Regions from separate parts of the Mycobacterium sp. NGS41 genome, predicted to be linked through region 2. Evidence: riboswitches for the same ligand, from Rfam matches in the RefSeq annotation. Region 2 holds a riboswitch; the other holds the start of a gene.
What was found. A riboswitch is a leader RNA that binds a small molecule or an ion and turns the genes downstream of it on or off. The one in region 2 is predicted to bind fluoride.
Positions count from the first base shown of each region.

Region 1 (24,248 bases), on a different contig from region 2:
ACGTCCTTACCCCCTGCAGGCCAAGGATATTGGCCAAGGTCAACCCGACCGGGCCGGCACCGACGACGACAACGTCGACGTCTTGTGTCCGGTGCCCGGTTCCTTCCATCAACGCCCCAGCAGGAAGTCGAGGTGCAGGCGATTGAAGGTCTTGGCGTCCTCGTATTGCGGCCAGTGACCACAGCCAGGCATCACCTCGAACCGCGCGCCGGGAATCATCGAGGCGATGCGGCGGCCCTCGGTCACATCGGCGGTCGGGTCGTCGCTGGTCCACAGCACCAGCGTGGGCGCGGTGATCGCTCCATATTCATTTGGTCCCAGGATGTTTCGCGCCCTGATCTCCGGATCCTGCAGTGCCATGATGTCACTCATGGCCGCGACGAACCCCGGCTGGCGATATATCCGTTGACGGCTGGCGACCAGGTCGTCGTAATCTTTGGATTTGTCCGCCATCAACCACTTGATCCGCGCCTGAACGGTTTCCCACGTCGGGTTCTCGGCGGCTGCCATGGACAAGGTGATGATCCGCTGCATTACCGCCGGGTCGGCCTGCGAACCGCCGGCGGTGTTGAGGACGAGCCGGTCGACCACGTCGGGATGGTCGATGGCAGCCCGCGCGGCCGCCCAGCCGCCGAGTGACTCACCGCTGATGCTGGCACGGTCGGCGCCGATGGCGCGCAGCACGGCCATCAGGTGCTCGACATAGTGGCTGACTTCCAGCGGATGCCCCGGCTTGTCGGTGTAGCCGTGCCCGAGCATGTCGATAGACCAGGTCCAGAAATGTTCGGCGTGGGCAGCCAGATTGCGGACATAGGCCTCGGCGTGACCGCCAGAACCGTGCAACAGCACCAGGACCGGTTTGGCCGGGTCACCGGCCCGGAGATAGCGGGTCCGGACCCCGCCGGCGGACAGGTAGCCCTGCGAAAACGCGACGCCTTGCAGGTCGCTCCAGACGCTTTCGAACTCCATTCCTTCTGGGGCACCTCTCTGGGATGTCGCTGGTGAAAATCCGGCTCTCGCTTTTGGAATACAGGCGTTTTTGAAATACAGCGTGTGCTAATATCGCACACTAATGTGCGTTATATATAGAGCTTCGCTCTCGCGTGTGGGTCTGTCAAGCCCGTGACGGCCTCGGCGACGGGTTCGCAGACGCTGGCCCGGGGGCTGACCACGCTGCAGATGGTGGCGGCGTCGGCAACCGGACTGACTGTGCAAGAACTTGCCGACCGAGTCGGAGTGCATCGGACCATCGCCTATCGATTGCTCTCGACTTTGGCCCAGTTCCGGCTGGTCGCCAAGGGTGAGGACGGGCGCTACCGGCCGGCCTCCGGACTGGCCGTGCTGGGCGCGTCGTTCGACCACAATGTGCGCCAAGTGAGTCTCCCGACGCTGCGAGCGCTGGCCGACGAACTCGGCACCACGGTGTCGTTGCTGGTCGCGGAGGGCGACCAGCAAGTGGCGATCGCGGTGATCGTCCCGACCCACGTGGCCTACCAGCTTTCGTTCCACGAGGGCAGCCGGTATCCACTGGACCGCGGCGCCGCCGGGATCGCCCTGCTGGCGAGCATGCCCCGGCGGCCGGGGGAACGCGAGCTGGTGATGCGCGCGCGTGAGCGCGGTTGGGTGATGACGTACGGGGAGATCGAGCCGAATACCTACGGATTGGCCGTGCCGGTACACCGCCAGGCGCCGTCACCACCAACCTGCATCAACCTCATCTCCCACCGCGAAGACGTCGTATTGCGTGGGAAGGACGCCGTCATCAAAGCCGCCAAGCACTTGTCCGCGCTGCTGAGCTGAAGGGATAGCAAACCATGCCTCGGGACCACGAAGCCGACGTCTATGACGTCATAGTGCTCGGCAGCGGCGGCGCCGCGCTCACCGCCGCGCTCACAGCCGCGGTGGCCGGTGCCTCAGTGCAGGTGTTCGAGAAGGCTCCAACCGTAGGCGGAACGACTGCGGTCTCGGGCGGCATCGTGTGGATCCCCGCCCACAACCGTTGTCCCGACCGGGAATTGACGGTCGACGACGCATTGCGATACCTGCGCGCGCAGTCGTTCGGTTCCATGGACGACGCGCTGGTCGAGACATTCGTACACACCGGCCCCGCGATGCTCGACTTCGTCGAGAAACACAGCGGTCTGCGCTTCGAGATCGCGCCGGGCTTTCCCGACTACCAGCCCGAGCTGCCGGGGGGACAACCGAGCGGTGGCCGGTCGCTGAGCGCAATTCCCTTCGACCTCAGCCAACTTGGCGAATGGGCTAGCCAGATCACATCGTTTCCGGAAGATTGGTCCAACGTCGGTTTCGACGCCGAAACCCGCGCGCGTTTGCATGCCGATGTCGACGAGCAAGCCGGCGACCTATGCGTGGCCGGCACCGCGTTGATCGCGGGACTGCTGAAGGGTCTGCTCGATCTCGGGGTGACACCACGCACGAAGACACGGGCGGAAGAGCTCATCGTCGACGGCGGGAAGGTCACCGGAGCGCGAATCGCTGGGCCCGAACAGAGCATGAGCGTTCGCGCCCGCCACGGCGTGATCCTGGGCACCGGCGGCTTCGAATGGGATCCTGTTCTGGTGCAAGCGTTTCTGCGCGGCCCAATGCACGGAGCGGTATCTCCGCCGAACAACACCGGCGACGGCCTGCGCATGGCGATGGCGCACGGCGCCGAGCTGGCGAACATGGGTGAAGCATGGTGGGTGCCGATCGTCCGGATCCCGGGCGACTCCATCTCGGGCAATCAACGCAGCCGCAGCGTACGGCTGGAACGCACGCGCCCGAGAAGCATCATGGTCAATCGGGCCGGACGCCGGTTCGTCAACGAGGCCTGCGATTACAACTCGATGGCCGGCGCCTTCCACTATCTCGATCCTCGCGGCGGCTACGTCAACGACAGTGGGTGGATTGTCTTCGATTCAATTCACCTGCAACGCTATGGATTTCTCGGCGTTGCCCCCGGGGAGCCCGTCCCGGACTGGTTCTGCGAGTCTGCGGACCTTGCCGAGCTGGGCGCCAAGACCGGCATCAATGCCGACGGCCTCGCTCGCACCATCGAAGAGTGGAATCGCCACGTCGCAGCCGGATCCGATCCCGACTTCGGGCGTGGCTCAAGCGCTTACGACGGTTACTGGGGTGACGACCAGGCCACCACACTGGCCGGGAAGACACTCGGCCCGATCGACACCGGCCCCTACTACGCGGTTCCGGTATGCGTCGGTGCGATGGGAACCAAGGGCGGGCCGCGGACGGACCATGACGGTCGCGTGCTTCACGTCACCGGCGAGCCGATCGCGGGTCTGTTCGCTGCGGGCAACGCGATGGCCGGCGTGACCGGACGAGCGTATGGCGGCGCCGGTGGGACCATCGGCCCGGCAATGGTTTTCGGTTACCGCGCAGGATATGCGGCCGCCACCGGGAAGTCCGTCGAGTAGCGCGAGCAGACGTAAAAGCCCCCGCACGCACGGCGTGTCGGGGGCTTTTACGTCTGCTCACCCTGGGAAACGGGTGCGGCCGCGGTGTGCCGCATAACCAACAGGATCAGCGGTACCGCGGCGAGTTCCGTGACAACCGCAAATACGACGACGCTGCCGACGGTTAGGCCGAACAGCGCGCCAATGACAGCGCTGCCGGCGAACCAGGCGAGGCCGTAGATGCCGGTGAAGATGCCGTAGGCGGAGGCGCGCCGAGCCGGCGATACCATCGGGGCCACTGCGGCCGGGATGATCGATTCATGAACGCCCATCCCCAAGCCCCACAGGCAGCTGCCGATCAGGGCGGGCCAGAAGCCGCCGAGGAAGACCAGCGGCGCGTACGCGGCAGCGGCCACCGTCAGCGGTACCAACAGACCGATACCGACCCGGTCGAAAAGACGTCCGAACACCAGGGAGCCGGCACCCGACACCGCCATTGCGGAGGCGTAGAAGACCGGTATATACGTCGCAGAAATGGTGCCGGTTTGCTGGAAGTGGTAGGCCATGATCGGAAAGTCGGCGAAGCCGGCGGCCACCAACCCCGCGGCGACGAGGTAGATCCAAAACACTCGCGGCAGCTGCTGCGTGCGCATCGGTGCGGTGGCCGGGTCAAGATCCTGCGGGCGTGGATAAAGTAGCCGCGCCACCCCCAGCAGCGAGAGCATAATCACAGCCGGAACGGCAAGCGCGCCGAACGCGAGCCGATAGTTGCCATGAGTGCTGGCGACGACAAACGCGACGAGTAATGGACCGACCAGAGCGCCGAATTGGTCGAGCGCTTCATGTACACCGAAGCCCCAGCCATAGCCCATCCGTTTTGCGGCATGGGAGAGCATGGCGTCACGAGGCGGGTTGCGGATTGCCTTCCCGATTCGTTCCGCGATCACCAGGACGGCCGCGATCTGCCAGCTGCCGGCCAATGCCATCAGCGGCACCACCGACATCTGCAAGACGTAGCCGCCGATAGTGATCGGCCAGTACAGTCCGGTGCGGTCTGCAGCGCGTCCCGAGACCAGGCGCAACCCGTAGCCGAGCAGTTCGCCGAATCCGGTGATCACCGCGATCGCCAGCGCTCCGGCACCAAGCAGACCGAGGAACTGTCCGACGATGCTGCGGGACGCTTCATACGTGAAGTCGGCGAAGAAGCTCATCACGCCGACCATCAAGACGAACTTCAGCGCGGGCGATAACCGGCGACCGCGCTGGCGGGAGGCGTTGTTGGGCAACGCCTTTCCCTCGTTGTCGACGGTATCGGGCTGGTCACTCATGGGGAGCCCTGCTTGCGATCTGGTTCTGGTGGCACGCAGCCTCGCCACGAGCACCGCTACCGCACAACACAATTCGACTTGCGAACGGAGGGAACATAGCCACCTGCGACTCCTTCTTTTCGCAGGAGCCATCAGCCATGTGACGGTTAGGAGACGATCTTCCTGGCGGGCTCCTTCGCCGCTGCCAAGTTAACCAACGCGCATTCCTATTGGTCAAGCAATAGCATCGGCGAGCAGACGCAAAAGCACCCGTTTCGGCACGAAATCGGGGGCTTTTACGTCTGCTCACCCTTGGAAACCAAGCGTTCCGCTGCGGTATAGGGATCGTCGTGGCCGTCGACCACCGACTCAGCGAGCCCGTCGAGATCCGGGCTGCTCCGCAGCCGGGTTTGCGCCAGCGACAGGATTTGGGCCCGGGCCCGAGCTAGCCGTCGGGCGCGGCTGTCGGCGCGGTGATGATCGTCGATCGCGGTCACGAGGTCCGAAACACCTTCTCCCCGTGCGGCAATGAGGCTGAGGATGGGTGCTTTGGTCTCAGCTCGCAGGTCCCGCACGGTCTGTTCGGCGCCCTCCCGGTCGGCCTTATTGACCGCCACGATGTCAGCGACTTCCAGCACACCCGCTTTGGCGGCCTGGACCGCGTCGCCGGCCCCGGGATTGAGGACGACGACGGTCGGGTCCGCGACGGCGGCGATCTCGATCTCGGATTGGCCCACGCCCACGGTCTCCAACAGGATCACGTTGTATCCGATCGCACCCAGCAGGCGGATAGCCGCCGGAACCGCGGCGGCCAGGCCGCCGATATGGCCGCGGCTTGCCACCGAACGGATCAGCACGTCGGAGTCGTTGATATGCGCGGCCATTCGTATCCGATCGCCCAGCAGCGCACCACCGCTGAACGGCGACGAGGGATCCACGGCCAGCACAGCCACTCGGCAGCCACGCTCCCGGTACGCGCCGACCAGTGCCGCGATCGTCGTCGACTTGCCGGCGCCCGGCGGTCCGGTTATGCCTATTACACCGACGTCGCGGGCCGCTCGCGCCTCGGGACCACCAAGGCTTGCCAGTACTTCGTCGCGGCGGTCGCCTTCGACAAGACTGAGCAACCGACCCGCGGCACGCGGAGAACCGTTGCGCGCACTGGCAATCAGATCGGCGATGTCCATCTTGCGGCCTATTCGACTCCTTAGGGCGCAGCGACCTCGATGACGGTCGCGGAACCCATCCCGCCGCCCGCGCACATAGCGGCGACCCCTATGCCGCCGCCGCGCCGACGCAGTTCGTACACCAGGGTGACGAGCATCCTGGCGCCGGTCGCCGCCACCGGATGTCCGAGCGAGCAGCCGCTGCCGCTGACGTTGACTTTGTCCGGGTCCAGATCGAGCAGCTTGACGGTGGCCACACACATTGCCGCGAATGCCTCGTTGATCTCGAACAGGTCTACGTCGGAAACTGAAAGTCCGGCCCGCTTAAGCGCTTTCGGAATAGCGTCGACGGGTGCCAAGCCCGTCGAGGCGGGATCGACACCGACCGAGGCCCAGGAAACCACGCGCGCCAGTGCGGGCAGTCCCAGCTCGTCGCTGGCGATGGTTAGCACCGCGGCGGCGTCGTTGGCGCCGCAGGAGTTGCCGGCGGTAATAGAAAAGCCATCGATTTCGGGATGCAGCGGCTTGAGGGCAGCCAGTTTCTCCATGCTTGTGTCGCGGCGCGGGTGCTCGTCGACCGAGAACATGCCATGCGGCGTCTGAATCGGGACGATCTCGTCGACGAAACGGCCCTCGTCGATAGCGGCGATCGCGTTGCGGTGCGACCGCAACGCCCACGCGTCCATCTCCTCGCGGCTCACGCCAGCGGCCACGGCTGCGTTCCAGCCCACGGTGATCGACATGTCCATGTTGGGTGCGTCGGGCCGGTCTGGATGGGTCGGCGGGAACCAGTCGACCCACTCACCGTCCATCTGAAACCTTGACCGCGGCGACGTGGATGCCGAGTTCACACCACCGGCGATGATGAGCTGATCCATCCCCGCGCGCACACTTGCCGCCGCACTCTGCACCGCCGCCTGACCCGCCGCGCAGTGCCGATTGTTGGCCAGGCCGGGAACCGTGGGCAGTCCCGCGGTTATGGCCGCGTGCCTCGCGACAACGCCGCCGCCGTAAAGACCCTCGCCCAGGATGACGTCGTCGACCTGCGCCGGATCCAGACCCGCCGCGGCCTCGGTGACTACGTGGTTGGCAAGGTCGAATGCGGTGGTGTCGCGCAGCGTTCCCTTTCGCGCGGTTCCGATGGGGGTGCGCAACGCGGACACGATGACGGCTTCAGGCACAGGTCTTCTCCACTTCGGCGGCATTTCAACAGGCATGCGCGGGGCCGGAGAGCCGACCGCACATTCATGAGAACACTATTCTCTCAGTTTGAGAGTATGAGTTGCAAGGTGGGTCACCATTGCAGCCGAGCAGACGCAGAATCGCACATACGTGCATCGAATCGTGCGATTCTGCGTCTGCTCGCCAATAAATCAGGAGGCCAGCTTGGAGGGAACGATCGCGGTCCCCGGCGGAAACGTCTGGTTCAAACGGATCGGCGGCGGCGCGGGCCGTCCGCTGCTCGCGGTTCATGGCGGACCGGGCTTGCCGCACAACTACATCACTTCGTTGGAACGTCTGGCCGACGAGCGGGAAGTCATTTTCTGGGATCAGCTCGGCTGCGGGAGATCCGAATGCCCGTCGAATACGAAACTTTGGACGATGGAACGCTCGGTCGCCGAGATGGCTGCCGTTCTGGAAGCCCTCGGCCTGAACCGCTTCCACATCTTCGGCAACTCGTGGGGAGCGATGCTGGCGCAGCAGTACGTCCTGGACGCGGCACCTGCTGCGGCCAGTCTCACCATCTCGAACAGCATCGCGTCAATACCGCAATTTTCGGATATGGTGGCCCACAAGAAGTCCCGCTTGGATGCGGCAACGCAATCCGCGATAGACCGTCACGAGGCCGCCGGCACGACTTCGTCGGCCGAATACCAGGCCGCGATCCGTACCTGGAACGAGACGTATCTTTGCCGTCTGCATCCCTGGCCCAACGAACTAGAGGAAGCCTTCAAGAACATGGGCAATGAGATCTTCGGTACCTTGTTCGGGCCGAGCGACTTTCATATCGTCGGAACCATCCGCGACTGGGAGGTGTTCGACCGGTTGACCGAGATCACGGTGCCGACCCTGGTGATCGCGGGCAGGTTCGACCAGTGCGCGCCAGAGCACATGCGGGAAATGCACCAGCGCATTGAAGGGTCACGGTTCGAGCTTTTCGAGTCGAGCTCGCACATGCCGTTCATCGAAGAGCCGGACCGGTTCGATCAGGTGATGCGCGAATTCCTTCGGCAACACGACGACGTGTGATTCGCTACGAAGCCCTTGTTGCGACCGCTGCCTTGATGATGGCCGTGTGCACGGTGTGCCATTGCGGGCGACTGAATCCCGCGCGCAGCAGAAGCTCGGTTGCACGGCGGGGCGTTCGCGCTTTGCCCCGCCGAGTGATCGCGAGCGTCGGGATCAGCCGTCGGGAAAACTGGTCGACCAGAACCAGATGGCCACCCGGCCGCAGCACCCTTGCGCATTCCGCGAGCCCGGCGGCTTGATCCGACCAATGGTCAAACGACGTACTGCTGACCACCACGTCCATCGACGCATCGCTGTGGGGCAGGTGCTCGGCCATCCCGGTGACGAATGTCAGTCGATCGTCGTGGGTCAACCATTTGGCGGTTCGATCATGTTGGGAGCAGAGTCAATTCCGTCAAGTTGTTGGGCTCCCGGATAGCGGTTGGCTAGCAACCGGAGGAGGCATCCGGTCCCGCATCCCACATCGAGGACGCGCTGTGGTGACGCCACTGTCGTCGTTGTCAAGGCGGCGGTGCGGTCGCTGATGATGTGGTGCAAACGACCGCGCCAGCCCTGGTCATACGACGTGGCCCGATCATCGAACTCTGCGACGTCACGATAGGGCGGTACCACGGCATTCTAGAGCGCGAACAGACGCAAAAGCACCCGCAGCGCCCCCGAAATGGGGTCTTTTGCGTCTGCTCGCCCGACTTAGTTCTTGGCCGCATTCAGCTTGGTGATGATCGAGCGGAAGTCCTCGGTGGTAAACGACTGATGCTCAGCCGAAAGGGCGTAGTCCAGACTGGCGAGCACGGCGCGCTCCAGGTGAATATTGAGCACCCGCTTGGTGCTTTCCACCGCTTGCTGTGGCAGCTCCATGATGCGCTTCGCGCAGTCCATCGCCTCGGCGACCGGATCGGCGACCACGTGGTTGGCCAGGCCGAGTTCGACGGCCCGGTCGGCGCGAATCCGCGTGCCCGTCAACGCATATTCCTTCGCCAGCATCAGGCTGATGTGCAGCGGCCAGGTCAGCGGTCCGCCGTCAGCGGCCACCAGCCCTACCTGCACATGGGGGTCGGCGAGGTAGGCATTTTCGGCGATGTAGACGATGTCGCTAAGGGCGACCAGGCTGCAGCCCAGCCCGACGGCAGGCCCATTGACCGCAGCCACCACGGGAATTCGGCACCGAGCCATGCCCAGCACGATCTCGCGCCCGTCGCGAATCGTCTTGGCCCGCAGATCGGCGTCGTTCGCCAGCTCGGCAAGATACGAGAAATCGCCGCCAGCCGAAAATGCCCGACCGGCACCGGTAATCACCGCCGCGCGGGCGGTGGGATCGTCGGTCAGCCGCTGCCACAGCCGCGCGAGCCCGACGTGCAGGTTGTCGTTGACGGCATTCAGCGCATCCGGGCGGTTGAGCGTGATGATCCGCAGGCCCCCCTCGGCGCGAACGTCGATTTCACTTGGCATGTCGTACATTTCAGACTCCCAATCCGAGGATCCGCGAAGCGATGATGTTCTTCTGTATCTGCGAAGTCCCGCCCATGACACTCTGCGCCCGACTGTACAAGTACGCGCTGAGCAGGTCTGGGTCGCGGGTTCCGGTGACCGCCAGCGCGGCGTGCCCGACGGACTGCTCAACCCAGGTCATCAGCAGCTTGTCGAGCGACCCTTCGGGCCCGTGCGAAACGCCGTCCAGCTGTTCGGACAGCCGCCGGCGGACGTGATGAGTCAGCATCTCCGACTGGACCGCTGCCCATGAGAGTTCCTCAGGTACGGGAGCTTGGACGGCGCTGTTGCGCGCCGCCAGATCCCGGACCAGTTTGCCGTATCTGGCCGCGTATCCCAGGGTGGATGGCTCACGTTCGTGGCCGACGACCGTCATGGCAACCGCCCAGCCGTCGCCGGGAGCGCCGACCATCTGGTCCGCGGGCACATTTGCGCCGTCGAAGAACACCTGGCCGAACTCGTTGGTCACACCGTTCATCATGCGCAGCGGACGTTGTTGGATGCCAAGCTGTTTCATCGCGATCACGAACGCCGACAGACCACGATGCCGTTTAGCCGCGGGGTCGGTTCGGGCCAGCAACAGACACCAGTCGGCGACGTCGGAGTAGCTGGTCCAGATCTTGTGTCCGTGCACCACATAGTTGTCGCCCTCCCGGGTGGCAGTGGTGGTCAGCGACGCCAGGTCCGAACCGGCGCCAGGCTCGCTGAAGCCCTGGCACCACCGCTCGCTGCCGTTGATGATGCCCGGCAGGAAGCGCCGGCGCAGCTCGTCGCCGCCGTGCCGGCCGATGCCGTAAACCAGGTAACCGACACTGGGGCGCGGTGGCGCTCCGGCGCGCACGAGTTCTTCGTCGACGATGACGTCGTACACCGCCGGCAGCTCCTGACCGCCGTAGTCGCGGGGCCACGACAACCCGAAGAAACCGTTGTCGTAAAGGGCCCGATGCCAGTCGGCCATGCGTACCCAGTACTCATCACCTGAGCCGGAATACTCCTTGGCGTGCAACGAAAGCCAGGATCGGAGCCGCTCCCGGAAGGCGGCCTCTTCAGCCGAGTCACGAAAGTCCAAGATCGATCTCCTTCAGCGCTACCGGCCACAGTTCGGTCGAGGTCAATGCGCGGCGCAGATAGACGTGCACCAGACAATCCCAGGTATTGCCGATGCCGCCGTGCACCTGCACCGCGGTCTCACAGACGGTTCGGGTGGCGCGCGCGCAGTAGACCTTTGCCACACGTGCGGCCTGAATGGCCTGCGCTACAGGGAGTTCGTCGACGGCCCAGGCCGCATGCCGCAGCACGCTCACCGAACCTTCGATCAGCGCCACGGATTCGGCCAGCAGGTGCGCCACCGCTTGGTAGGACCCGATCGTATTGCCATACTGTTCACGGATTTTCGCGTAGTCACAGGCGACGGCGTGCGCACCACGCGCATCTCCGACCAGGTCCGCCGACGTGGCGACCAGCGCCAAGGCCTGCCATCGTCCGGCGACTTCGTCGGACACCTCGCCGATAGCCTGCGGCGTTCCGACAATCACCGCCTCGGCCCGGGTCAGATCCGCGCAGACACTATCGGTGTCTAGATCGGCGGCCAGCACGGTGGTTCCGGACAGCAGCAGGGCGCGTTGGCATCCGCGAGCGTCGATCGCGCGATCATCGACGGCTACGGTTGTCAGCGTTGCTGCGGCGCCCGCACCGATGTGCCGGGCCAAATCGTCGGCCAGCACCGGTCCGAGGAATGGTGCGTCCACCAGTCGGCGCCCGAATTCCTCAGCGACAATTGCCACTTCGACGCCGGAGGCGCCGTCGGAGCGCAACGATCGCCACCCGGTTGTCTGAATCTGCCGGTCCAGACGCCCAATTCGAGTTTCGTCGCCGAGATCTTGCACCGCTCCCGGCCCGAGATCATCGGCCAGCTTGGCGGCGGCGTCACGTAGTTGCTGCTGCTCAGCTGTCAGCCGTACATCCATAGCGCTCCTTGAGAACTCGGCGCAGCACCTTGCCTGACGGCAGGCGCGGAATATCGTTGACAAAGATGACTCGGCGCAGGCGTTTGTAGGATGCCAGCTTCTGGTCCACCTGGGCTACCAGGTCGGCGGCCTCGACGGGAGCTCGCGCCGCGACGGCGGCGACCACCGCTTCTCCGTTCGCGCCGTCCGGGACGCCGAACACCGCGCAGTCTTTGACGGCCGGATGACCGTGCAGCACCATTTCGATTTCGGCCGGCGCGACCTGGAAGCCGCGCACCTTGATCATTTCCTTGAGACGGTCAGTGATCCGCAGCCAACCCTCGGCGTCGAGCCAGCCGACGTCCCCGGTCCGGTACCAACCGTCGTACAACACGTCCGCGGTCGCCTCGGCCGGGAGGTAACCGGCCATCAGCGAATTGGACCGCGCCTGAAGCTCACCAACCTCTCCCGGACCCACCGGAACACCGGTTTCCAGAGACACCACCCGAACCTGTACCCCCGCCACCGCTTTCCCGACGGCGTCCAAGCGCGTTCCGGCCAGCGGATTGCACGCGATGACCGGCAGTTCCGTGGTGCCGTACGCGGGCACCCACCCGATGCCGGTGCGCCGCGTCACCGTTTCGGCGATGCTGGCGCTGACCGGCGTTGCGCCCCACATGATGAACCGCAATGACGAGAGATCGTAGGACTCCAGCTCAGGGTGCGAGGCGATGGCCAGGGCAATGGGCGCAACCGCCATTTCGACTGTGATGCGGTCCTTTTCGATGCACCGCAGCATCCGCTCGACGTCGAATCGCGGATGCAGCCGCATCCACGCGCCGGTGCGCAGCGCGGTGAGGATATTGAGCAGTCCCAGAATGTGTGACGGCGGTGTGGCGACCTGGATCCGGTCGCGACCGGTCAGCTGCAACGCGCCGCGCCAGTGCCGTACCGCCGCGTCCAGCGATGCGTGGGTGTGCCGGACCGCCTTCGGCAGACCGGTGGTACCCGAACTGAACACCAGCAGCGCATCATCGTCGGCCGGCGGAACCCCAGCTGTCGATTCCCCGGCGACGACCGGTTCGTCCAGGTGCAGCATCGGCATCAAACCGGCGAGCACCGGGTGGTCGCCGACAGCATGACCCGGGTTTGTCACCGCCAGCGCGTGGTCGACCTCGTCGCGCTTCCACGCAGGGCTTATGAGCACAGCCGCCGCGCCGAGCCGCCAGATTGCCAGCACGACAGCGATGAACTCCGGCCGATTGGACGCCATCACCGCGACCCGTTCACCTGCGGTAGCGCCCCTCTTGGTCAGCGCTACGACCAGGCCGTTGGCCAACGCGTCGAGTTGAGGCAGGCTGAACTGCCGTTCCTCGCACACCAGCACGGTCGGCTCAGTCACGTCCCGTCCTTCCTCGGCAGGCCCGGCTGTCCCGACATTCAGTCTTGAGAAGAAACTATCGCTAAGAGAGAATAGTATTCTCTATACTGAAGAACGCAAGTACGGAAGGGGTGGTCACGGTGACGGTCACCCGGATCATCGAGGAGATTCCACGGGTGACAGATCCGTTGAACGGCGGCACCGTAACGATCCACCTCGATCGCAAGAAGGTGACCGTGCCGCTGGTTCCCGGCGAGACCCTGTTGCAAAGCGCGCGACGGGCCGGCCTGGAGCCCCCGTTCAACTGCGAGGCCGGCAACTGCGGCACCTGCATGGCCCGGCTCACCGAGGGCCACGCGACGATGCGGGTCAACGACGCACTCGATGACGACGAGGTGGCCGACGGCTACATTCTGACCTGCCAGGGCGTACCCGATACGCCGTCGATCACGGTGCAATACGAGTAGTCGCAGAGAGGCGGCCACATGGCCAAGGGGATCATCCACGTCGAGACTCGACCCAGTTCGCCGGATCGCGAGCAGGAATACAACACCTGGTACGACGAAGTCCACCTGCCCGAACTCGTGGCGCTGGACGGATTCGTTTCGGCACGCCGACTGCGCCCGGTCGGCGGCGACGGCCCCTACCTCGCACTCTATGAAATCGAGGGCGATGACCTGCAAGGGATCCTGAACAACATGAGGGCCAACGCCCGGCAGCTGCACATGTCCGATGCGCTGCAATTGGATCCGCCGCCGGTGATGCAGTTACTCGAGGTGACAACCGAGTACGGCCCGACGGGTTAGATGCAGCGGGCAATGTATGTCGCCGCAGCCAGTCCAGCGCGGGCTTAGCCCCCGTCGTGTTCAGGCAATTTCGGCGGAGGACGATATTCGGGCTGATAGCCCCCCACGTGAATCGGGTTGCCAACAAGCCGGAAATCACCCGCCTGCACAACCACTTCCGGCGTCACCTTGAGTGCCTCGGGCAGGGTCCGGACGGCGGCCACCGGCACACCCAGCGGCCGCAACCGCCGCTCCCAGCCGACGGCGGTGTCGGTCGCCAGCGCTGATGTGACGACCGCCAGCACCTCGTCGCGGTTGGCCACGCGTTGGGTCATCGTCTCGAAACCGTCGATCCTTGCTTCGGTGGCAAAGGATTTCCAGAAGCCGTCATGAGTGATGAATAGCGCCAGGTAGCCGTCGGCGGTTGGGAAAAGTTGCGCCGGAACGTAATACGAATGGGCACCGTACGGATGGCGCTGCGGCTCGGTGCCTTCGTTGAGGTAGGCGGCGGCATGGTAGTTGAGCTGGGAAAGCATGACGTCGCGCAGCGACACGTCCACTTGCCCGCCCTGGCCGGAGACGATCTTGGCCAGAAGCCCCAGTGCCGCAGACATTCCGGTGGAATTGTCGGCTGACGAGTAACCGGGCAGCGTCGGCGGACCATCCGGTTCGCCCGTCAGAGCTGCGGTTCCGACAGCCGCCTGAACGACGTAGTCGAATGCCGGAGCGTCGCCGCCGTACAGACCGAAACCGGTGATCGCCACACAGACGATCCGCTCATTCCAGCGTCGCAGCGCCTCGTAGGTGAGGCCCAGCCGGCGAATGGCGGACGGCTTCAGGTTCACCAGCAACGCCTGCGTCTCGGCTACCAGCTCGCCCAGACGTTGTTGTCCCGCATCGGAATTCAAGTCAAGGCAGATACTTGACTTGTTGCGGTTGAGGCTGGCGAAATAGCTGTCTCCCACACTGCGGGAGATCTCGCCGCCGGGCGGCTCGATCTTGAGGACCTCGGCGCCGAGGTCGGCGAGCAGCATGGTGGCATACGGTCCGGCCAGCATGGTGCCGACCTCGAGGATACGGATCCCGGCCAGTGGCCCCGCGGAGCTCACCGCAGTTCCGTTGCGAGCTCGGCGATCATCTCCCGGGTCCGGCGTTTGGAAGCGACGAGTTCGTCGCGGTTGTCACCGATCGGCAAGAGCCGCACCGAGAGGTCGGTAACGCCGGCGTCGGCGAAAGAGTGGAATCGCCGCAGAATCTGTTCCGAGTCGCCGGCCGCGCACAGATCGCCGACATCGCGGGCATCGCCGCGTTCCAGCAGGCGCTGGTAGTTGGGCGACACCTCGGCCTCGCCGAGGATGCGGTTCGCCCGCTCCTTGGCCTCATCGACTTTGGAAGGCCCACACAGGCATACCGGGATGCCCGCGACGATGCGCGGCGGGAGACGCCCGGCGTCCGCGGCGGCCTTGGTGATCTTCGGCGCGATGTGATCACCGATCGCACGCTCGTCCGCCATCCACAACACGGTGCCGTCGGCGAGTTCACCGGCAAGCTGCAGCATCACCGGCCCCAGCGCGGCGACCAGCACCGGCATCGGGGTATCTGCCCCGATCGCCGTCGGATTGTGCACGGTGAACGAATCGTTTTCGACGTCAACCGGTCCCGGCCCGGCAATGGCGGCGTTGAGCACCTGCAGGTAGTCGCGGGTGTAGGCGGCCGGCTTGTCATAGGGTAAGCCGAGCATGTCTCGGATGATCCAGTGGTGCGACGGGCCGACGCCCAGAGCCAGCCGCCCACCGGCCACCGCATGTGTCGAGAGCGCTTGGCGGGCAAGGGCAATCGGGTGTTGAGCCTGCAGCGGGACCACTGCGGTACCCAGCTCGATGCGCGAGCTGTGGGCGGCCATCAGCGACACCATGGTCAGACAGTCGAAGTCGTTGGGCACCTGCGGCATCCACGCGGTGTCCAGCCCTGCGGATTCGGCCCATTCGATATCGGAGGCCAGCTTGGCCACCTTACGGGCCATGTCGCCACGCTCGGCGCCGATCATCACTCCGACGCGCACTGTTCCTCTTTTTCTGACGTGGGCTGGGAAGTGCCGGTCAGTGCGCGGATGTCGCGCACCAGGTCGTCCAGCGATGTCCCGGTGGGGAATACCGCCGCGGCACCGGCGGACAGCAGCTTGGGCACGTCGGCGTGTGGGATCGTTCCGCCGACGACGACGGCGATGTCGGCGGCATCGGCCGCGCGCAACGCCTCGATTGTCCGTGTGGTGAGCGCCATATGAGCACCCGACAGGATGCTGAGCCCGACGACGGCCACGTCTTCCTGAACGGCGATCGACGCGATGTCTTCGATGCGCTGCCGGATCCCCGTGTAGATGACCTCGAATCCGGCGTCGCGCAAGGTGCGGGCAACAATCTTGGCGCCGCGGTCGTGCCCGTCGAGGCCGGGCTTTGCCACCAGAACCCTCACGGCCATCAGAACACCACCGGTTGCTGAAATTCGCCCCACACGGCCTTCAGCGCGGAGACCATCTCACCGACCGTGCAGTAGGCGTTCGCGCAGTCGATCAGGTTATGCATGAGATTGTCGGTTCCTTCGGCGCTGCGCGCCAAGGCCGCCAACGCGGATTGCACCGCGCCGCTGTCTCTTTCGGCTTTGACTTTGGAGAGGCGCTTGAGCTGCAGATCACGGCCCTCGGCGTCGAGTTCGTAGGTGACGACATCGTGTTCGGGTTCCTCGGTCACGAACCGGTTGACCCCGACGACCGGACGAGCGCCGGATTCAATGTCCTGGTGGATCTTGAAGGCCTCGTCAGCGATCAGGCCTTGCAGGTAACCGTCCTCGATGGCGTGGACCATTCCGCCGTGCCGCTCGAGGTCGGACATGATCTCGATGATGCGGGCCTCAGTCGCGTCGGTCAGCGCCTCCACGAAATAGGAGCCGCCCAGCGGATCCGCGACGCTGGCCACGCCGGTTTCGTGCGCGAGGATCTGCTGGGTGCGCAGCGCCAGTGTCGTGGTTTCCTCAGTGGGCAGGGCGAACGGCTCGTCCCAGGCCGCGGTGAACATCGACTGGACACCGCCGAGTACGGCGGCCATCGCCTCGTAGGCCACTCGGACGATGTTGTTGTGCGCCTGTGGCGCATACAGCGAAGCGCCCCCACACACGCAACCGAAGCGGAACATCGACGCCTTGTCCGTCGTCGCACCGTAGCGTTCCCGCACGATCGTCGCCCAACGTCGGCGTCCCGCACGGTATTTGGCGATCTCTTCGAAGAAATCGCCATGGGTGTAGAAGAAGAACGAGATCTGCGGCGCGAACTGATCGATCGTCATGCGGCCCCGTTCCACCACGGTGTCGCAGTAGGTGACGCCGTCGGCCAGGGTGAACGCCATCTCCTGCACCGCGGTGGCCCCGGCGTCGCGAAAGTGCGCCCCGGCCACCGAGATCGCGTTGAATCTGGGAACCTCGGCCGCGCAGAACTCGATGGTGTCGGCGATCAGCCGCAACGACGGCTCCGGCGGCCAGATCCAGGTCCCACGCGACGCGTACTCCTTGAGGATGTCGTTCTGAATGGTGCCGGTGAGCTTCGCCCGCGGTATCCCTTTCCGCTCGGCCGCCGCCACGTAGAAGGCGAGCAGGATCGCCGCCGTGCCGTTGATCGTCATGCTCGTGCTGAGCTTGTCCAGCGGAATGCCGTCGAACAGGATCTCGAAGTCCGCGAGGGTGTCCACCGCCACGCCGACACGCCCGACTTCCTCGCTTACCTCGGGATCGTCGGAGTCGAACCCGCATTGGGTGGGCAGGTCGAGCGCCACGGACAGCCCCGTGCCGCCCTGGTCCAGCAGGTAGCGGTAGCGGCGATTGGATTCCTCGGCGGTACCGAACCCCGAGTACTGCCGGAATGTCCACAGCTTGCCGCGGTACCCGGACGCGAAGTTACCCCGGGTGAAGGGAAACTCCCCCGGCGGTGGAGGCTCTGTCTTGTGGTCCTCCGGGCCGTACACCGGCGCGAGCGGAATGCCCGACGCGGTCTGGGCTGCATTATCCATCAGTGGATAACGTACTTGCAAAAAAAGAGAATGCCAATACCGTAGCGCTGACCTGGCCGAATACCTCATTACGCAACGGTCGTGACGGCCCGCGGGCGCCCCCTAGGCTGCTGATGAGGATGACGGAGGTCGACATGACGGGTTCTCGGGCTGTCAGGCCCTCAGAAGCAGACATCGACGCCGCGGCCAGGCACTTCGGTTTCCGCCTCGACGCGGCCGCACAACGGGACTACACGGCGCTGGTCGCCGCCGCCCTGATGTCTTATGACGCGGTTGACCAGCTCTACGACGAGCTCGCGCGGCCGCAAGTGCCCGAGCGTGCCTACCGATTTCCCGAGCCGGCCGACAACCCCCTCGGTGCCTGGTACGTCACCGCCGAGGTCGCGTCGGGTGCCGAGGGGCCGCTGTCGGGCCGGTCGGTGGCGATCAAGGACAACATCGCGGTAGCCGGGATTCCGATGATGAACGGCTCGCGGGTGGTGGAAGGTTTCATCCCCAGCCGCGACGCGACCGTCGTGCAGCGCTTGCTCGACGCTGGGGCGATCATTGCCGGCAAGAGTGTCTGCGAGGAGCTGTGCTGCTCGGGCTCGAGCTTCACCTCGGCCAGCGGACCGGTGCGCAATCCATGGGATCCCGCCCGTGAGACCGGCGGATCGTCCAGCGGCAGTGGCGCTTTGGTCGCCGCCGGCGCGGTGGAGCTGGCCCTCGGCGGCGACCAAGGCGGATCGGTACGGATCCCGGCATCGCTGTGCGGCATCGTCGGTCTCAAGCCGACGTACGGCCTGGTGCCCTTCACGGGCGCGTTTCCGATCGAGCGAACGCTCGATCACCTGGGCCCGATGACGCGCACGGTGGCCGATGCCGCACTTCTGCTCACCGTGCTCGCCGGACCCGACGGCCACGACCCGCGCCAAGGACCTGAGATGCCCGCGGTCGACTACCGGGGCGCGCTCACCGGCGATGTGGCCGGCCTGCGGGTGGGCGTGCTCGTCGAGGGCTTCGGGCAGCCCGGCGCGCTGCCGGAGGTTGACGAGCTGATCCGGTCGGCAGCGCAGCGGTTAACCGAGATCGGCTGCTCGGTCAGCGAAGTCAGTGTGCCCTGGCATCGCAACGCACTGCACGTCTTCGCCGTCATCTTCACCGATGGCTCGAGCTATCAGATGCTGGACGGCAACGGTTACGGCCTCGGCGTGCAAGGACTCTATGACCCAGAACTCATGGCGTACTGGGCAAGACAGCGAGCCGGCAAGGCCGATCAATTCGACGTCACCATCAAAGCAACGGCTGTGGCCGGACATTACGGCCTGAACCGGTTGGGCGGCGCATACTATGCGAAGGCGCGTAATCTACTGCCGCACTTGCGTGCAGCCTACGATGCGGCCCTTAACCAACACGACGTACTGGTGATGCCCACCGTGCCTGGCACGGCTGACACACTGCCCGGCGGCGGCCTTGCGGATTTTGCACTGCTCGAACGCACCCTCGGCAAGGCGTTCAACACCGCGCCGCTGAACGTCACCGGCCATCCCGCGATCTCGGTGCCCGCCGGTCTAGTTGACGGCCTGCCCGCCGGAATGATGATCGTAGGCAAGCGATTCGACGATTCCACCGTCCTGAAGGTCGCGGCTGCGTTCGAATCCCTCTGCGGCGGCTTCCCCACTCCATAGCGCAAGGTGGGCGAGCAGGCGCCATGCTAAGCGCGGCAGAGGATTTCGCCGTTTGGGATCGCCAGCCAACCATCCGGGTCCTTAGCCCACGCCAGCCACGCCCCGGAGATCTCCTCGAGTTCGGCGATTGTGGCCATGCCCGACTCCACCAGCTGGCGCGACAAGTCCGACTGAAGAATACGGTCGGCCCACATCCCGCCCCACCATTCGCGAGTGTCGTCCGTCGCGTAGCACCACATGCTGCCGGTGGGGGTGATGTCGTCGAAGCCCGCGGCACGCGCCCAGGACAGCAGCCGTCGGCCCGCATCCGGTTCCCCGCCGTTGACGCGGGCTGCGCGCTGGTAAAGATACAGCCAGCGATCCAGCGCCGGAAGCTGCGGGAACCAGATGAAACCCGCGTAGTCGGCATCGCGGGCCGCCACGATTCCGCCCCGCACGCATACCCGTCGCATCTCGCGCAGCGCCTGAACCGGATCGGCCACGTGCTGCAGCACCTGGTGAGCGTGGACGACGTCGAACGTGTCGTCGGGAAAGTCGAGCGCGTGCACGTCGGAGATCACAAACGACACGTTCGGAACGTTGCGCGCTTTCGCCTCAGCGCGGGCCAGGTCCAGCGCAGCGTCTGTTGGCTCGACGGCCGTCACCGATCCGGGTGCGACTCGGTCGGCAAGGTCGGCGGTGATCGTCCCAGGGCCGCAACCGATGTCGAGTACAGACATTCCCGGCTGCAGGTGCGGCAACAGGTAGCCGGCGGAGTTCTCCGCCGTGCGTTGCCGGTGACCGCGCAGCACCGACTCGTGATGTCCGTGCGTGTAGACAGCCCGTGGGTTCATGGCGTGAGCTTACCGCTGCTTGCTTAATTATGAGATAGAATTCTCACTATATAAGACGCACCTAATCTACAGGGGCGTTGAGATGCGGGCGGTCTGCGCCGGCGCCGGGCCCGTCGAAATGCCACCACTCTCCCTGGTAGACGGTCAATCCGCCGTAGTTCATCGCATCCCGTAGACGCTTGCGGTTCGCCTGCGCCTCCACGCTGACGCCCTGGGTCGCGAAAGCGTTTGCGCGTGAGGAGAAGTCGTCGAAGTCGGTACCCATGTCGGCCAGGCAAGGCCCGTTCGCCTCCTGCCGCTCCGGCGGGCATGGTGTTTGCGGGAAGGCGAATGTCACGTCCACCGAGCGCCCGGCTTCGTGACTGTGCGCATACTGCCCGGGGCGCGCCACCCAGGCCGGGTTGGGGACAACATTGAACATCTTGACCTGGACGTCGTGCGGCCGGTAGCAGTCCCAGAACACCAGCGCCTGCCCCTGCGGGCGCAGGGCCGTCGCGGCGGCCGCGAGGCCGGGAGCCATCGATTGGTGCACGAGGCATCGGGCGTCGGCGGGATACAGCTGAGTGTGGGTGAAGTTGGTGGTAGTCGCGTAGCGCAGGTCGATGATCGCGTCGGGAACCACGGTGCGGACATCCACGAGCCCGGCCGCGTGCGCCGCGTCGCTCACTGGCGGCACACCTGGACCCGACGGGTCAGCGGCGGCGACCCCCAGACCCAGCGGCGCGACTGGTCCCACGCAGGCCACGAGGAGAAGTACCTGCCGAAAAAAGCCCATCCCGGCATTGTCCGCCAATCGACGTCGTCGCCGACGTAACGCCACACGCTGGTGTTACGTCCACCCACCCGTTGCCAAACGGAGCCGGTTGGCGTAGGAGAAACACATGCGCATGAGCCTGATCGCGAACCTATCCAACAAGACCCCCGTCGAGAGCTGTATCCGTGAGCTGACCAAGGCACGCGACGACGGGTTCGCCCGACTCTGGCTGACGCAGATGCCATTCGACGTCGACCTGCTCACCGTGCTGGCGGTCGCGATGCACGAGGTAAGCGACATCGAGGTCGCCAGCGGGGTCGTACCGATCCAGAACCAGCACCCGATGCTGATGGCCCAACGTGCGTTGACGCTCAACCTCATCGCGGGCGGGCGATTCACCCTCGGTGTGGGGGTCACCCACCGCACTGTGACCGAGGGAATGTGGGGAATCTCCTGGGACCGCTCGGTTCGACGCTTGCGCGAGTTCCTCGATGGCCTGCTTCCGCTGCTCGCCGGCGAACCCGTCAACACGACGGGCGAAATGCTGACAACCAGAGGCGCGCTGCAGATTTCCGGTGCACCCACGCCGGAGGTGTACGTCGCGGCACTGGGTCCGCAGATGCTTCGGCTGGCCGGCCGGCGCACCGCCGGAACCATCACGTGGATGACCGGACCCAAAACGCTCAAGGAGCACATCGTGCCTACCCTGCGCACCGCGGCTGCCGAGGCCGGGCGCCCCGACGGAGCTGTCAGCGTCGCCGCCGCGCTACCCCTCGCCGTCACCGACGACGTGGCCGCCGTGCGTTCACTGGCGGCGGAGCAGTTCGCCATGTACGGCCACCTGCCCTCGTATCGGGCGATGCTGGATCGCGAAGGCTATGCCGGACCGGAGGACGCAGCGCTAATCGGCGACGAGGCGACAGTGCGCGACAGGCTCGACGACGTCCGCGCGGCAGGTATCGACGAGTTCGTCGCGATCCCTTTCGACGCATCTCCCGAGGGGCGGGACAGAACACGGGCCTTCCTGCACGACTGGGTTTCTCGATCAACCTGAGCACAGATCGCTAGTCGTCGCGGTTCCGGCCTGTGTACGCAGCCGACCGCACGAGATCTTATCGTAACCTTAGATTCTCCTTATTTTCCTTATTTTTGGGTCTAGTGTCGTGTCCCGAGATGGCCCGACTGAGGGGAGACTCGTGAACGAGCTCGGTGAACGCGCGGTGGTATGCGGGGCGGGGATGGCCGGATTGCTTGCCGCTCGGGTGCTCGCGGAGTTCTACAAGACCGTGACGATCGTCGAACGCGATCAACTACCCAACGGTGCGGTCCAGCGCCAAGGCGTGCCCCAAGGTCGGCACTTTCATGCCCTGTCGATCGGCGGCTCGCAAATACTAGAGCGACTTTTCCCCGGGCTGCTCGACGAACTCAAGGCCGCCGGCGCAACGGTCTGCGCTGACGGCAACCTGTCGCGGGTCTCTTTTACGGCGGGAGGACACGAGCTCAACCGGTCAGGCCAGTTCGCTGACCCGACTGCGGTAGTCATGTTTCTCATCAGCCGGGGGCTCTTGGAATATGCTGTCCGGCAACGTATTCGCGACATCGCTAATGTGGTCGTCCTGGACGGTCACGACGTGGTCGGGCCTGTTGCGGCGCGGCGCCACCAGATCACCGGAGCTCGGGTTGTCGACCGCGACACCGGTGCGGAGGAGGTTCTGGATGCCGACCTAGTCATCGATGCGATGGGCCGCAGCGCACGTACACCGGCGTTTCTGGAAAGCCTGGGCTATAGCCGGCCCATCGAGCAGCGCGCGGTGATGCATGGCAGCTATTCCAGCCAGCTACTGCGCATCCCGGACGGAATGATCGCCGAGCAATTGATCTTCGTCTGTCCGGAATCGAGCCGACCGACCGGTGGCGCGTTAGCGGCCTATGAGAACGGCACCTGGATGCTCTCGGTCGGATGCGTCGACGGGCGTCAGCCGCCCAGGGACTCAGCCGGCTTGATCGCGTCTTTCGCTCAATTCGCACCCCCTGCCGCCGTGGCGGCTTTGCGTGCCGGCCAACCCCTGGGTGAAGTCTCCGTGATCCGCCATCGCGGCGCATGGCGACGCTACGACAAGATGTCCGCACTGCCCACCGGCTTTTTGGTGTTCGGCGATGCGATTTGCAGCCTAAACCCGATCTACGGCCAGGGCATGACCATGGCGCTGCTGGAAGCAGTCGCGTTGCGCGACTGCCTATCCCACGGTGATGCCGATCTGATCGGACGATTCCTCGGGGCTGCCGTTCGATGAATCCGCCCCGTCTGGGCGGCAAACCAGGCCAACGACCTCTACATGACCAAACCGGAGGGCCGGCGGTCGCTATCGCAAAGGCTGGTCACATGGCGCATCGGCAAGACACTCGCCGCGGCCGAAAATGACCCCGCGCTCACAGAGAGAATCTTCCGGGTGACCCAATTCATTGACCCGCCCTCGACACTCCTGCGTCCCAACTTGATGACGCGTCTCGCCACCAACTTACGGCCAAGAACACGACGCGAAGTGACGACCACATATCGCGAGGCTCTCCGTTGAACACCGACCTGCCGCTCACCGACGGTGGCAGTGCAAGTCCGCGAAGCCGACCCGAGTTCGGGAAGGCGCTTTCAATCCTTTTCTCTCCGTCTACGTTTCACATCGTGGGCGCAGATTGCTGAGGCGAGCAGACCGCCGGGTGGTGAAGTGAGCGGATCGCCCAGCATTGCGGTTCGACTGCGTCCGGGCACCCGTCGTCTTGCGCAACTATAGTTGGGCTGAGCCACCGGCACCGGCTCAAACAAGAGAGAGAGGCCGATGATCGGCACCGCGTCTGACGCGGCAGCAGACAAACCACGCGATGGCTTTACAACCTCCCCTGTCGTTCTGCTGTCGGGTGAAACCGCGCCTTCCCGAGAGCTGCTCGGTAACAAGGGGTATGGCATCGACCTGATGCGTCGGCACGGCCTTCCCGCGCCACCCGCGTTCTGTATCACCACCGAGGTCTGTCGACGGTATTTCGCTGACCCCGAGCACACGATAGAGACCATCTGGAACGACGTCCTGTCGGCGATGCAATGGCTGGAGAACGAGACCGCACGCCGGTTTGGGACCGGGCCGCGCCCGCTGCTGGTCAGCGTCCGTAGTGGTGCCGTCCAATCCATGCCGGGCATGCTGGACACCGTG
Region 1 covers NZ_JCALDF010000009.1:36,379-60,626, reverse strand. The annotation lists gene AC5Y21_RS11020 (bifunctional 3-(3-hydroxy-phenyl)propionate/3-hydroxycinnamic acid hydroxylase) at 1-109, opposite strand, end outside; gene AC5Y21_RS11015 (alpha/beta fold hydrolase) at 109-969, opposite strand; gene AC5Y21_RS11010 (IclR family transcriptional regulator) at 1,123-1,800, shown strand; gene AC5Y21_RS11005 (FAD-dependent oxidoreductase) at 1,815-3,434, shown strand; gene AC5Y21_RS11000 (MFS transporter) at 3,482-4,741, opposite strand; fluoride riboswitch at 4,857-4,930, opposite strand; gene AC5Y21_RS10995 (ArgK/MeaB family GTPase) at 5,017-5,907, opposite strand; gene AC5Y21_RS10990 (thiolase family protein) at 5,928-7,067, opposite strand; gene AC5Y21_RS10985 (proline iminopeptidase-family hydrolase) at 7,273-8,136, shown strand; gene AC5Y21_RS10980 (class I SAM-dependent methyltransferase) at 8,141-8,488, opposite strand; gene AC5Y21_RS10975 (class I SAM-dependent methyltransferase) at 8,485-8,748, opposite strand; gene AC5Y21_RS10970 (enoyl-CoA hydratase/isomerase family protein) at 8,827-9,594, opposite strand; gene AC5Y21_RS10965 (acyl-CoA dehydrogenase family protein) at 9,596-10,693, opposite strand; gene AC5Y21_RS10960 (acyl-CoA dehydrogenase family protein) at 10,680-11,591, opposite strand; gene AC5Y21_RS10955 (class I adenylate-forming enzyme family protein) at 11,569-12,972, opposite strand; gene AC5Y21_RS10950 (2Fe-2S iron-sulfur cluster-binding protein) at 13,092-13,418, shown strand; gene AC5Y21_RS10945 (hypothetical protein) at 13,437-13,757, shown strand; gene AC5Y21_RS10940 (CaiB/BaiF CoA transferase family protein) at 13,802-14,794, opposite strand; gene AC5Y21_RS10935 (LLM class F420-dependent oxidoreductase) at 14,842-15,798, opposite strand; gene AC5Y21_RS10930 (cobalamin-dependent protein) at 15,783-16,214, opposite strand; gene AC5Y21_RS10925 (methylmalonyl-CoA mutase family protein) at 16,214-17,791, opposite strand; gene AC5Y21_RS10920 (amidase) at 17,926-19,458, shown strand; gene AC5Y21_RS10915 (class I SAM-dependent methyltransferase) at 19,485-20,291, opposite strand; gene AC5Y21_RS10910 (M15 family metallopeptidase) at 20,353-21,066, opposite strand; gene AC5Y21_RS10905 (TIGR03564 family F420-dependent LLM class oxidoreductase) at 21,173-22,099, shown strand; gene AC5Y21_RS10900 (FAD-dependent oxidoreductase) at 22,242-23,339, shown strand; gene AC5Y21_RS10895 (pyruvate, phosphate dikinase) at 23,880-24,248, shown strand, end outside.
Region 1: another riboswitch for fluoride. It lies ahead of AC5Y21_RS11000 (MFS transporter); the one in region 2 lies ahead of AC5Y21_RS20350 (PE family protein).

Region 2 (6,443 bases):
CGGCGAGTTCGTTTAGCTCGGCAGCTATTTCGGTAACTGGGCCGTCGGGTGGCTGCTGCGCTGGCTTCGGCATTTCGCGACCCGTCATCCTCATCCGCTCACCTCCAAGCCCCATGGACGTAGTGCTACCGACCGCACCTCCCGCCACACCCGCTAGTGCCATCTCACTGAACAGGCCGCTGGAAGTAACTGCCGCAATTTCGGGAACGGCTTCGGCGCTGGTGATCGGCAATGCATAGGCGGCAGGGCGGAATGCCGGAGCCGCAGACGCCCAGCCCGGCGGCACCGACAACCCGCGGATCGAGATGCCCTGTCCCATGCTGGCAGCCACAGGCTGCGCCGCTGTCGACGGTTCACCTACGCCACCTGCGCCGCCGGCAATCCATTGTGGCAACATGGCGGCGCCCGGCCCATCTCCGGTGAACGGCCCCTCACCTTTAGCGAAGTCACGGTCGGCATTGATCCGAAGAGCTCTCATCGTCGTCGTTGCCGAGACCGACGACGCCGACCCGCTAAAAATCGACGCCGGCGCCGCGGTAGCGGCCGCTACTGTATCGGCGGCGGCCACAGGTATGGCGATCGCCGTCAGGATGGTCCCCAGGGTGGAGAGCGGGTCCGGCGGATCGGCTGCCGCCGGTGCCGCCGCGAGCCCCTGCAGGGCCTGGGGGAGCGCCGACATCACTTTCGGGCCGCTCGACATGATCGCCTGCGGTACCGCGGCGGCTTGGCCGGCCACTCCCGCCGGGTTGGTGGTCGGCGGGGGTGGTGTGAACGGTGTCAAGGTTGCTGCTGCCGCCGACGAGCCGGCGTAACCGTACATCGCGGCGGCGTCCTGGGCCCACATCTCGGCGTAATGGGCTTCCGTGGCCGCGATCGCCGGAGTGTTCTGCCCCAGAATGTTCGTCGCAACCAACGTCAGCAACAGGCTGCGGTTGGCCGCGATCATCGGCGGGGGCACCGTCATCACGAAGGCCATCTCGTAGGCAGCTGCTGCGGCCCTGGCTTGTGTGGCGGCTTGCTCAGCTTGCGCAGCCGTTGTGGTCATCCACGCGACGTATGGCAAGGCTGCTGCGGCCATCGACGCCGACGCGGGACCCAGCCACGGCCCGCTGCTCAACCCCGAAACCACCGACCCGTAGGAGTCTGCCGTGGAATCAAGTTCGGCGGCCAGCCAGTCCCAGGCCGTCGCAGCCGCAAGCATCGGCCCCGAGCCGGGACCGGTATAAATCCTGCTGGAGTTGATCTCCGGCGGTAGTATCGCGAAATCCATTGCGCATCCTTCGTCTAGCCGGCTGCTATGGCGTTGGCAGCTTCTGTGGCCGCATACGATGCGGCGCTGGCCCCTAGCGCGCCGACAAACAGGTGATGGACCGCTTCCGACTGGGTGCTGATCGCCTGGTACATCTGCGCGTGGATGGCGAATTGCGCGGCCGTCAACGCCGACACCTCATCGGCAGCAGCCGGAATCACGCCGGTCGTTGGCGCCGCCGCGGCCGAATTCTGGGCTGCCATCGCAAAACCAATACCTTCCAGGTCGGCGGCAGCCGCCGTGAGCGTTGCCGGCTGCGTGGTCACAAAAGACATAAGATTTCCTTCCGTACGAGTCATCGACTTGTGAATGACAAAAGTTCAGGCAGCCTTCCCCCCTCATTCGATGTGCAGCACTTTCTGCACTGTTGTTGAAAACCCGCTCCCAGATTGCAGTTTGGCGAGCGGGGTAGCCGGCCAATCCGTCGATCGGTGACGTGAACTCGCGTGCAAACCATGAGAGCCGAGTGGCTGAATCAGTAGACACCGAGTGCAGTAGAGGGCAGATGGACTTCGCCGGATGCTGAGGATGAGTTGCTCATAGCGGCGAGAAGTTGACCTGACGGCCTCACGATGTGCAACGCGAAAGCCGTTCGGCTCCAGCATATTCCGGATCCATCGAGTTGTCCTGAATGCCGTGCATGACGCGCTCTCGCAAGGCCAATCGAGTACCGCATGCACCCACACGTGGGGAACAGCACGGCAAACCACGATTAAGACGCGAGATAAGTGAGCCACCGTTAACCACCTGCCTTGCACCCGAGCCAAGTAACGGGTAGAAGCCATCAGCCAGGTGCGGCGGTTACGGCGAGCTTCATCGCCTATGCGCGATGGTAACGTCGGCCTAACCGCGGACGCAATGTCGCAAACACAATCCTCGCCCAAGCCGACCTCAAATATCACGGCGTCGCGGTAGGCAACCAGCCCTTACGTTCGGGGCCCGCAATCATCGAGACGTGGTGCCGTTCTTGACCAAGCCGCGTCGTCATTGGTTAACTGGCTGTGGCGATGGCGTCCGCCTGGGGAATTGTTCTCCGAACCGCCAAACTGGCTAATGGCACCTGCGAACCCGAGGAGTCGCAGGTGGCACCTGTTTGCGCGGCCTTGCTCGGCGAGTTGGTGCACGACGTCGCCGCGGTCCCGATATATCACTCGCGTCGTTCAGCCCAGCGCTTCCACGACCAGATGGCGCACGACGGTCTGCCGCCGCTGATCATTCAAGTGCTCCAGGTGACGGCTGTCGCTGAAGTGTCACCTGCGCTTAGCGGCTTCATCTCTTGGTTCGAGCCGAGTTTGCGAGGCTGTCGCGATTGCCTGCGGGTCGCTGGCCAATCATCCTATTCCCGACCCATGAACACAATGTCTGCGGCATTCGTTACCAAACGTCTTGTACCGTCCGGTTTTTCTTACACGCGCGCTTCGTGGATGAAAGGAATCGGCCACCGAAAGCGGCATGCCGGTGAGCTGCCGGTGCCGACCGGGGCAGGTGTTGCGAGATCGACAAGAGGTTGTGAGCCGGCTACTGCGGCCGCTGGCGAAGCGTGGTGACAATCGCATGAAAACCATCATTGTCTCTGGTAGCGGTGGGCTCACGGCCGCGATTATTGAAGGGTTGGAAAGCGCCGGAGCTCGTGTCGTCCGGCTCGTCGACGAGGAGGTCGCCGATACGCCGGACGACCTCGTCGAAGCTGGCGTCGCCCAAGCGGCTGCTGTCGTGTGCACCGGCGATGACGATGTGGCGAATCTCGAAATTGCCTTGCTCGCAAAGGAAGCCAACCCCAACATTCGCGTGGTAGCGCGATTGGCCAACGACGTGCTACGTGAGGCGCTCAACGACGATAGTGAACTTGGCGCGATACTCGACGTCGCCGAACTCGCGTCAACGTCAATCGTTGAAGCATGTCTGGCGCGCACCACCCACGCGTTCACCGCAGCGGGCATTGAGTTCCTGGTGTCGGGCAGCGAGGCCGTCCGCGACGACACGCTGCGCGAACTGTACGGCGATCTTGCCCCGGTGGCGGTGATTCACGGCCAAAGCTCACCGACCCCCGGAATGACGGACCTCTGCCCGGGACGCGACCTCGCGGTGCATGCCGGCGATTGGGTGATGATGATCGGAACCGTGGACGAGCTCAGCGCTCGTGGTACTAAAGCTCCGCGCCCCACTAAGTCGCGATCCCGACGACCCCTCTTGCGCCGGTTCCTCGACGGCATACGCGCTGTGCGTGACGACGTGAACCCGGCGTTCTACCCGATCATGAGCGCACTGGTGATACTTATCATCGGCTCGATGGCCTTAATACATTTGGGCTATAAGGCTTCACCGCGGATGTCGTGGATTGACTCTTTGTACTTCACCGCCGAGACCCTCACGACAACTGGCTACGGCGATTTCAGCTTCCTAAACCAGCCCGTCTGGCTGCGGCTATTGGCTGTGATGATGATGTTCGGTGGCGTGATCAACACCGCACTAATCGTCTCCTTCATCGCAGACGTGCTGCTTTCACGTCGTTTCATTTACTCGGCCGGGCGTCCCCGAGTGCGGCATCTCCGCAATCATGTAATTGTTATTGGGCTCAGCGCGGTAGGGGCACGCGTGGTGAATGATTTGACCACTGCTGGATACGAGGTCGTGGTCATCGAGCGCGACCAGAACAACCGTTTCGTGTCTTCGGTAATCGACCTCGACGTTCCAGTGATCTTGGGAGACGCGACCATGCATCAGACGCTTGAGTTGGCGCGCGTCAATCGGGCACGCGCGGTGGCGGTGATGACCCGAAGCGAAGTGGTTAACGTTGAAACCGGCATCATCGCGGCCAGGATGTTGGGCCGCCCATTGTCGCCCAAAGTCACTCGACCGGACGTGCCGCTGGTGTTGCGAGTATACGATCGCGCGTTGGGCCGCGTGATCGCAAAGCGATTCGGCTTCGTTAACGTTCGCTCAACCGTTGAGCTGGCCGCACCGTGGTTTATCAGCGCCGCAATTGATCTCGACGTGCTGGCCACGTTTTCGGTCGGGCAGAGCTCGTTTGTGGTCGGCGCCATGCGGGTGGTGGTCGGCAGTGAACTCGACGGAATGCAAATGTTCGAGCTCTCCACCAAGACTCGAGTCATTGCGATCACTCGGCCGGGTTCGCCGGTTAGGCTGCATCCCCGTCGCGACGCCCGATTACGCGCCTACGACACTGTCTACCTCATTGGCCCATACCGCGAGTTACTAGAGACGCTCCGCAAAGGGCAGCTTCCGGAGCTGTCCGCTACCGTCGATCGATGATGGCATGCGCCAAGGGTGAGGCACTTACGAAGGACGGCTGAGCGCTGGTGCTGTACACCCGCGCCATGGGTACCGCTCAAGCGAGTTTGATGCCGTCGAAACGTATGTTCGCGGCGTTCTCGGACTGATAGTGTGATCGCGGCGGTGGGGCTCGCCACAACCGCACGTCCACGATGGACGGCCAACGGTCCCTTGTCTACTGGACCGGCTTTGGCCGAATTGTGGATATGGAGGCGGCAAGTGGTGATGCGGTTTTCGTCGGTTTCGGCGGTGGAGATCTTGGATTCGCGTGGCCGGCCGACGGTCTGTGTGCGCGCGGTGTTGGCTGATGGGCGCGCTGTTCGCGCTGGGGTGCCGTCCGGGGCATCGACGGGTACCCGCGAGGCCGTCGAAGTGCGCGACCACGACGATCGATACGACGGACGGGGTGTGCAGCGCGCCGTCGCCCATGTCAACGGTGCAATCGCCGACGCAATAGTTGGTCGCGCTTTTGAATCCCTGGACGAGGTTGACGATGCCCTGCGAGTGCTGGACGGCACCCGGGATAAATCGAGACTCGGTGCCAACGCGATCGTCGGCGTCTCGATTGCCGCCGCACGCGCGTTCGCCGCAGAATCCGGAGATCCGTTGTGGCGCTATCTGTCCGGGCCGACAGTGGCACCGCGCCTGCCGGTGCCACACTTCAATGTCGTGAATGGTGGCGTCCATGCTCCCAATGCGCTGGATTTTCAGGAATTCATGATCGCTCCCGTCGGTGCGCCGTCACTGGCCGAAGCCGTCCGCGGCGGCGCGGAGGTATATGCACGGCTTCGCCGCGAACTTGCCGATCGCGGGCTGGCCACCGGTTTGGGTGATGAGGGCGGGTTCGCTCCCGATATCGCTTCGCCCGAACAGGTGCTGGCGCTGCTCACCAAGGCAATCATCGACGCCGGATACACTCCGGGACGCGCCGGTATGGCGATCGCACTGGATCCAGCGGCCAGTGAATTTCATCGTGACGGCAGGTACGAGGTAGCGGGCGAGTCGCTTTCCAGCGAGGAGATGATCGAACGGTACTCGTGGATGATCCGCGAGTTCCCGGTGTGGAGCATCGAAGACGGCATGGGCGAGACCGACACTGACGGCTGGCGGAAGATGACCACGGCGCTCGGCGACCGGGTCCAGCTGGTGGGCGACGACAACTTCGTGACCAATCCGGTGTTGATTCGATTCGGTGTGGACGCGGGCGTCGCCAACGCCGCACTGATCAAGGTGAACCAGATCGGCACTGTGTCGGAAACGCTTGAGGCACTTGCCGTGTGCCGAGATGCGGGCTACGGCGCGATGATCTCCCACCGGTCGGGAGAAACCGACGACACGTTCATTGCCGACCTGGCGGTCGGGTCGGGTTGCGGTCAGATCAAGGCTGGCGCTCCGGCACGCGGTGAACGGGTCGCGAAGTACAACCGACTGATCGAAGTCGCTGAGGCCACACCTCATCTGGAGTTCGGGCTGGTGCCTGATGATCATTGATTCCCCTGGACTCGATCACGGTGTTGCGAAGACCACGGCCAAGACGACGAAAGGGTTAGTCCCGCTATGACAATCACGCTGGTATATCTGGCCAGGCACGGCCGCACCGCGCTCAACGCCGAAGACCGCTTACGCGGACTTAGCGACCCGCCGCTCGACGAGGTAGGGCTGGCCGAGGTGGCGTGTCTGGCGAAAGTCCTTGCTGAGCGAAGTCCCACCGCGGTGATCTCCAGCCCACTGCAGCGAGCCGCAGACACCGCTCGGGCGATTGGAAGGGCGGCCCATGCTCCCGTGTCAACCGACATCCGGCTCAACGACCGCGACTACGGCCCGATGACCGGTGAGCGCC
Region 2 covers NZ_JCALDF010000027.1:9,427-15,869, forward strand. The annotation lists gene AC5Y21_RS20345 (PPE family protein) at 1-1,270, opposite strand, end outside; gene AC5Y21_RS20350 (PE family protein) at 1,285-1,584, opposite strand; fluoride riboswitch at 2,078-2,139, opposite strand; fluoride riboswitch at 2,304-2,379, shown strand; gene AC5Y21_RS20355 (potassium channel family protein) at 2,864-4,582, shown strand; gene eno (phosphopyruvate hydratase) at 4,826-6,094, shown strand; gene AC5Y21_RS20365 (histidine phosphatase family protein) at 6,161-6,443, shown strand, end outside.